2 regions of the Staphylococcus ursi genome follow, and region 1 is predicted to be linked to the other one. Evidence: riboswitches for the same ligand, from Rfam matches in the RefSeq annotation. Region 1 holds a riboswitch; the other holds the start of a gene.
What was found. Region 1 has a riboswitch for S-adenosylmethionine ahead of metK (methionine adenosyltransferase). Riboswitches for the same ligand answer to the same signal wherever they lie in the genome.
Positions count from the first base shown of each region.

Region 1 (4,225 bases):
CTTCACTTTGATCTAAAACAACTGTTTGCGGCGTTTGTGGGCTTAAGTTCAACGTTTTAAACACTTGTTCCATCATTGGATTGTCAGAAAATTGCTGTTGACTGATGCCTTGATAAACATGCCCTTTTAACAATTCTGAATCAATTACATAAAGGCCTGTGCGTGTTAAAACGAGATGACTGACACGTGTAATGTCTTCTAAGTCATTCGTTGGTAAAAAGATATTCGCCATGATATGCATATCTTCTGGACGGATTCTCTTTTCTTTGACTAAACGCTCACGAATGCCAAGTAAACGCATATCTGTCACATATTCACTATGATTTTTAGAGAATAGTTTCAGTGCATCGATTTCTCTGTTTTTTGAAGATACCATTGTTTCGTATTCTTCTTTATGACGCGTTTCTGCTTTTTTCTTGTCGATGCGGACTTTTTCAAGTTCTTCTTGATGTTCGTGTGTTAATTTATCTTGTTTTGTTTGATATTGATTCGCATAAGTTTCTTTCGCTTTCTTTTTGCTTTTCAATGCCACTAAAAACAAAATAAAGAATAATGCTGCTACAACAATCGCAGCAATGAGGCCGATTTCCATTGGACCAAATTGTGTCATGAGCAATACCTTCCTTTATCACTTTTCTACAGTTATTTCTATTATATTAAATAACTATAAAATTAGCGATAGTTATCATCAAGAAATTTATTTTAATGCATTGACTGTTTCTTGTAAAACTTCAACTTTATCTGTACGTTCCCATGGCAATTGCACATCATTACGTCCAAAGTGACCGTATGCCGCAGTTTGTTTATAAATCGGCTTTTGTAAATCTAACATTTGAATAATACCTGCTGGGCGTAAATCAAAATTTTGTCTTACGGCTTCAATTAATACATTTTCACTTACTTTACCAGTGTTAAATGTGTCAATGGCAATCGAAACAGGTTGTGCCACCCCAATCGCATATGCCAATTGGACTTCACATTTATCAGCGAAGTTAGCTGCTACAATATTTTTAGCGACATAACGTGCCGCATACGCAGCTGAACGGTCTACTTTTGTCGGATCTTTACCAGAGAATGCACCGCCGCCGTGACGCGCATACCCCCCGTAAGTATCAACAATAATTTTACGACCTGTTAAACCTGCGTCTCCTTGAGGTCCACCGATAACGAAACGGCCTGTAGGGTTGATGAAAAATTTTGTTTCTTCATCTAACAATTGTTTATCTACAGTCGGATAAATAACGAATTCTTTAATATCATTTTGAATTTTTTCAAGTTCAATTTCTTCGTGATGCTGCGTTGAAATTACGATCGTATCAATACGTTTCGGTTGATTATTTTCATCATATTCCACTGTGACTTGGACTTTACCATCTGGACGTAAATAATCTAAAGTACCATTTTTACGTACTTCTGATAAACGTTTCGATAATTTATGAGACAAGTCAATCGGTAATGGCATGAATGTGTCTGTTTCATTCGTCGCGAAACCAAACATTAAACCTTGGTCACCTGCACCTGTGTTTAATACTTCTTCGTTTCCTGCTTCACGGTATTCTAAAGCACGGTCGACCCCTTGTGCAATATCAGGTGATTGTTCATCAATCGCTGTTAAGACAGACATCGTTTTGTAGTCATAACCATATTTCGCACGTGTGTATCCAATTTCTTTTACTGTTTCACGAACGACTTTTGGAATATCAACATAAGTTGAAGTTGTAATCTCACCAACGATTAAAGCCATCCCTGTCGTTACCGTCGTCTCACAAGCCACGCGCGCATTCGGGTCTCCTTTTAAAATTTCATCTAAAATTGCGTCTGAAATTTGGTCAGCAATTTTGTCTGGATGACCTTCAGTAACTGATTCTGAAGTGAATAAACGTCTGTTATAAGTCATAATAAACTCCTTTTTGTTATGTATTACGAACATTCTCTATCTGAGCTCAATAAAAAAGAGCCTTTCAACACTATAAAATAGAGTGAAGGCTCTAACGTCCATTCGCTCTTATCGTTCAGACAAGTATTGTGTCTGCAAACGGTTTGGCACCTTTCTTCGTTAAAAGAGGTTGCTGGGTTTCATAGGGTCCATGTCCCTCCACCACTCAGGATAAGAGAATCCGTTAAAATCATATTACAAAACTTTAATACCGATGTCAATTTCATCTTACCGCCCTTTTCAAAATGATGCGTGAAACATCTTTGTCGTTTACATTTATTTTTCTACTTTGATGTAACATTACTTTACTTTCTTTATTTTATCTTAATTTTTTTCTTCATTGAGTAGGGATTATTTAACGAATATGTTATACTCTTTAATTGTAAAGGCTTACATTGCCGAAACTACTTTGGAGGGATATTATCATGTCATTCGACAAACATGCGATTGAAACAGTAGCTAACAAGCCGAGTTCACATTTTCAACTCACAACGACTGAATTGTACAACAAAATTTTAAAGAGAAATGAAGCCGAACTGACAGAATTAGGTGCAATCAATGCGAAAACTGGAGAGTATACGGGGCGTTCTCCAAAAGATAAATTCATTGTTGATAATCCACAAATTAAAGACGATATCGATTGGGGTTCCATTAACCAACCGATCTCAGAAGAAAAATTCTTAAATCTTTATGAAAAAGTTGTGAAGTACTTAGATGAAAGAGACGAATTGTTCGTATTCAACGGTTATGCAGGGAGTGACCAAGAATCACAACTGAAACTCACAGTCATCAACGAATTTGCATGGCATAATCTATTTGCTCAAAACTTGTTTATTAAGCCAAGTTCAAAAGAAGAAGCATCAAAAATTAAAGCGGACTTCACGATTATTTCTGCACCACGCTTTAAAGCAGATCCTGAAGTAGATGGCACGCGTTCTGAAACATTTGTCATCATTTCATTCAAACATAAAATCATTTTAATTGGTGGTACAGAATACGCTGGAGAAATGAAAAAATCTGTGTTCTCTATTATGAACTATTTATTGCCACAACAAGGTATTATGAGTATGCACTGCTCTGCCAATGTAGGTGACAAAGGAGACGTCGCATTATTCTTCGGCCTTTCTGGTACAGGTAAAACAACACTTTCAGCAGACCCAAATCGTAAATTAATTGGTGATGACGAGCACGGTTGGAATGAAAATGGTGTATTTAATATTGAAGGAGGTTGCTATGCGAAAGCAATCAACCTCTCTGCAGAAAAAGAACCACAAATTTTTGACGCTATCCGTTACGGAACAGTGTTAGAAAACTTAGTCGTTGATGAGCACGGTCACATTGATTTTGATGACAACAAATACACTGAAAATACACGTGCCGCATACCCTATCAACTATATCGATAACATTGTGTTACCTTCCAAAGCGTCACATCCAAATACCATTATTTTCTTAACAGCAGATGCGTTCGGCGTACTGCCACCGATTTCAAAATTAGATAAAGACCAAGCGATGTATCATTTCTTAAGTGGTTTCACATCTAAATTGGCAGGTACAGAACGTGGTATTACAGAGCCGCAACCATCATTCTCAACATGCTTTGGTGCACCATTCTTACCATTACGTGCAGAAGTCTACGCTGAATTATTAGGTGACTTAATCGACAAGCACGATGTTGATGTATACCTTGTAAACACAGGTTGGACAGGTGGCCAATTTGGTGTCGGTAACCGTATCCAATTAAAATACACACGTAAAATGGTGAATGAAGCGATTAACGGTAAATTAAAAACAGCTACATTTGAAAAAGACGACATTTTCGGTTTATCGATTCCAACTGAAATTGAAGATGTCCCAACAACAATTTTACAACCTAAAAACGCATGGACAGACCCAACTGCATACGAAGAACAAGCACAAAACCTTGTCAATCGCTTTAAAGAGAACTTCAAAAAATTTGGCGAGGATGCCCAACAATTAGAAGCAGCAGGTGGATTTAAAGGTCAATCAGCAGAATAGTCATTAAAAAAAGCAGTGTTCATTTCTTGTTAGACAAGAGATGACACTACTTTTTATTTGGTTGGAGCTGTCGTATTTTAGTGCCTATCTATTCTTCTGATGCTAGCAATGTACTTAAATAATTCTAAAACCAATAAAAATGCCACATAAAGTTGTAATTGATATCTGACTTGTAATATTTCCAAACAACTGTAAATCCATACATTTCCTTATATTTTTTATTCCATTTAAAATAATAAGGTATTTTCATAGCAGTTGTTTTTACATCACT
Region 1 covers NZ_CP048279.1:1,297,440-1,301,664, reverse strand. Annotated here, with positions in the region: gene GZH82_RS06035 (NERD domain-containing protein) at 1-610, opposite strand, end outside; gene metK (methionine adenosyltransferase) at 698-1,897, opposite strand; SAM riboswitch class I at 2,003-2,114, opposite strand; gene pckA (phosphoenolpyruvate carboxykinase (ATP)) at 2,362-3,954, shown strand; gene GZH82_RS06020 (hypothetical protein) at 4,079-4,225, opposite strand, start outside.

Region 2 (4,225 bases), 910 kb from region 1:
TTGCAATTTGCAAGAAAATTCGGATTTGTGTATTGACATCGCTAGGAATGTTAGATAGACTTGTTGTATCATTAAAAGCCAATAAAACACCCGCACGGTTATTGCATTGGCCGTTCTATTTGCGCGATACATCTTGCATTTTAACAATTGAATCATACTTATCAAGATTGGTGGAGGGACAGGCCCTTTGAAACCAGGCAACCTATTCAGTTAGGTGCTAATTCCTGCAGGTGATTTTACCTGAGAGATAAGTCTTCTAGTAAAAGTCTATCTTTATCAGGTAGGCTTTTATTTTTTTATTATTAGGGGGAATGTCAAATGACAAGTGATTTTAAATTTGAAACGTTGCAATTGCACTCAGGACAAGAAGTCGACGAAAGTAGCCATTCACGTGCTTTACCGATTTACCAAACGACATCTTTTACTTTTGATGATACGGCACATGCGGCGAATTTATTCGGCTTAGATGAACTTGGAAATATTTATACACGTCTGATGAATCCTACGACGAACGTTCTTGAAACACGTGTGGCTGAACTTGAAGGGGGTGTCGCTGGTGTAGCGGTTGCTTCAGGTATGGCAGCTATCACGTATGCGATTCAAGCTGTCGCGCAGAAGGGTGATCATATCGTAGCAAGTTCTACATTATATGGCGGGACACATACACTTTTCACACATACGTTACCGAAATATGGGATTGATGTCACATTAGTAGATACGAAAGAAGTCAGTCATATAAAAAATGCGCTTCAAGACAATACGAAGGCATTATTTGTAGAAACCATTGGGAATCCAGAAGGCAATATTGAGGATTTCGATGCACTTGTAGCAATTACAAAAGCACAAGGTATACCACTTATTGTTGATAATACATTCGCGACGCCTTATCTTTTTCGTCCGATTGAATATGGGGCGAACATTGTTGTTCACTCTGCGACCAAATTTATTGGTGGGCACGGAACTTCAATGGGTGGTGTCATTGTTGATGCAGGTAACTTTAATTGGGATAATGGCAAGTTTCCAGGATTAAGTGAACCCGATCCGTCTTATCACGGTTTAGTGTTCAGTGAAAAATTTGGAGAAGCCGCACTTGCTTTTAAAATTCGTACAACAATTTTAAGAGATACAGGAGCAGCGATCTCACCGTTCAATGCATTTTTACTAACGCAAGGCTTAGAGACGCTTTCATTACGGTTAGAACGTCATGTGGAAAATGCTGAAAAAGTTGCACAATATCTTGAAAAGCATGACAAAGTCGCATGGGTTAAATATGCTGGCTTACCGACGAGTGAATATTACGACTTGAAAGAGAAGTATTTACCAAAAGGCGCAAGTTCCATCTTTACCTTTGGTGTCAAAGGTGGATACGAAGCCGGCAAAAAATTTATTGAAGGCTTAGAATTATTTTCTTTATTAGCGAATGTAGGAGACGCAAAGTCACTTGTTATTCATCCCGCATCCACGACGCATCAACAATTGACGGAATCAGAACAAACAGCAGCAGGTATTGCCCCTGAGACGATTCGTCTTTCGATCGGCCTTGAGCATATCGATGATATTATTGCGGATTTGGAAAAAGGCTTTGCCAAAATTTAACTTGTAAGCGTCACACAAAATGAAAATAAAGGGAAATTCATGATCCGATAGATTGAAATGAACGCTTTTAAATCGTAAAACATCATATGAAAAATGTAGTTGTTCTATCGGTCATTGTTTTACCTTTCATTAATTAAAAAACACCCCATGAATGTACATCATCGTCTTATCAAGAGAGATGGAGGGACTGGCCCGATGAAATCTCGGCAACAGGAATTAATTCACTGTGCCAATTCCAGTAGCGCAATTGCTAGAAGATAAGTCAACTTTCACTATGCCTTATCTTCCTATTTTTTAGGAGGTAATGTTCATGACACGAAAACAAATTCATTTTAACGGATTCGTCCAAAATTCTCCCTCTCCGCATGCTTCAGGTTTATGGAAACACCCAAAAGATAAAGGAGCGACACACCACAATTTAAAATATTGGACGGATATTGCTCAAACTTTAGAGCGTGGTTTATTTGATGGTATTTTTATTGCTGATGTGTTGGGGACTTATAGTGTTTACAACCAGTCCCATGACGCCGCAGTGAAACATGCCGTTCAACTCCCCGCACACGATCCTATTCCGCTCGTTTCTGCCATTGCAGCGGTAACTGAGCATATTGGTATTGCACCTACTGTCTCTACTACCTATGCACAGCCATATAAATTGGCACGTCAATTATCTACACTCGATCATCTGACCAATGGCCGATTAGGTTGGAATGTTGTAACGTCTTATTTAGAAAGCGAGGCAGTGAACTTAGGCTTAAAAGAGCGCTTGCCTAAAGCGTTGCGTTACAACCGTGCAGACGAATTTTTGCAAGTGAGCTATCAGTTGTGGGAAGACAGTTGGGAAGACGATGCGGTTGTTAAAGCACGTGAGATAGACACGTATGCTGATCCTTCTAAAGTTCATGCGATTCATCATAAAGGTACATTTTTCGATATACCCGGACCGCATCTTGTAGAGCCTTCTCCTCAAAGAACGCCTGTCTTATTTCAAGCAGGTGCCTCCGAAAAAGGCAAAACATTTGCTGCAAAGCATGCAGAGGCTGTGTTTACAAAACATACCTCTATTGAATCGTTGCGAGCGTATGTCACAGACATTCGGACAAGGGCACAACAATTTGGCCGTAATGGAGAAGATATACTTGTTTTTCCAATGGTTTTACCTATTATCGGTGAAACTGAAGCAGAGGCTTATGAAAAATATGAAGCGCTTCAAAATGAAGTCAGCTATGAAGGTTCAGTCGCATTGTTAAGTGGACATACGGGTATTGATTTTTCTCAATATGATCCAGATGAATATATCGAAAATATCGAGACAGAAGCGATGCAAGGCAATCTCAATTTATATACAAAAGACCCACATCGAAAATGGACATTGCGAGAAGCGGTGAAAAACCACGGGCTAGGTAATGGAACGGCTAAATTCATCGGCACACCCAAAAAAATTGCTGATCAATTGGAATTGTGGGCGAATGAAGGCGGTGCGGACGGTTTTAATATTGCACAAGCCTATTCTCCAGGTACATTTGAAGAATTTGTCGACTTAATCATTCCTGAATTACAAAAAAGAGGCATATATCGTACAGAATATGAAGGTGAAACTTTACGTGAAAATATGTTTGGCAAAGGCCATACGAAAGTGAAACCGACACATCCCGCACGAAATAAAAAAGCCAATTTAGTACAGATATAGGGGGATGATTATGAATGATGTTAAAGTGTATACATGGATAGGCTTTATTGTCTTTATGGTGCTTATGATTACGGTAGGCTTTGTCAGTTCTAGAAGGATGAACAGTATTTCAGATTTTGCGACTGGCTTTGGAAGGATTGGACCACGCACGCTAGGGTTGTCTTTTGCGGCGACGTATTTAAGTGCTGCAACCTTTCTAGGTTATCCGGGATGGTCGTATGCGTGGGGGCTTAATAATTTATGGTTGTTTTTAGCGATGTTTATCGGTGGTCCTACAGGTGTTTTAATGGTCGCTAAAAGAGTCAGATCATTAAACACAACACAGCAATCCCTCTCACTACCAGATTGGTTGGGCGATTTTTATGACAGTCCTATATTACGTGTTGGGACGGCTTTGATCTTATTATTTAATATTTTCTATATCGCAAGTCAGCTTGTCGCAGGCGCTTTAATTTTCAAACATTTACTCGGTATGAGTTACTTTTCAAGTTTAATTGTTATCACAGTCATTGTTGTGCTTTATGTTTACGTAGGTGGTGCACTTGCAGATATTTATACAGACGCGATACAAGTGATTATTATGGCAGTAGCTGGAATTGTCATTTTTATCTCTGGCATTGTGCTGTTTTGGAAGGGGAGTATCCATGATACGTTTTCGGGTATTGCGCAAAACTTAAACCATCAAAATCATCACTTAGTCCAAGTTTTTAATCCTGAATCCGTTCACTTTCATTCTTTTACAATGATTATCGGTGCGATTATTATTCAATGGGCTTTTGCGTCAGCACCGCACTTATTTAATAAAATTTTAGGTTTAAAAAGTGAAAAAGATTTAGGCCGCATGATTCGAACTTATATTTTTGTGATGTCACTCTGTTTACTTGTTCTTTTTGGCGGTATTTATAGCCGCGTAGCAATAGGTGGACAAGTCGCAAGTTC
Region 2 covers NZ_CP048279.1:386,083-390,307, forward strand. Annotated here, with positions in the region: SAM riboswitch class I at 156-254, shown strand; gene GZH82_RS01705 (O-acetylhomoserine aminocarboxypropyltransferase/cysteine synthase family protein) at 319-1,596, shown strand; SAM riboswitch class I at 1,760-1,860, shown strand; gene GZH82_RS01710 (LLM class flavin-dependent oxidoreductase) at 1,907-3,286, shown strand; gene GZH82_RS01715 (sodium:solute symporter family protein) at 3,297-4,225, shown strand, end outside.
Region 2: it holds a riboswitch for S-adenosylmethionine, as region 1 does, so the genes downstream of both, GZH82_RS01710 (LLM class flavin-dependent oxidoreductase) here and metK (methionine adenosyltransferase) in region 1, are expected to answer to the same signal.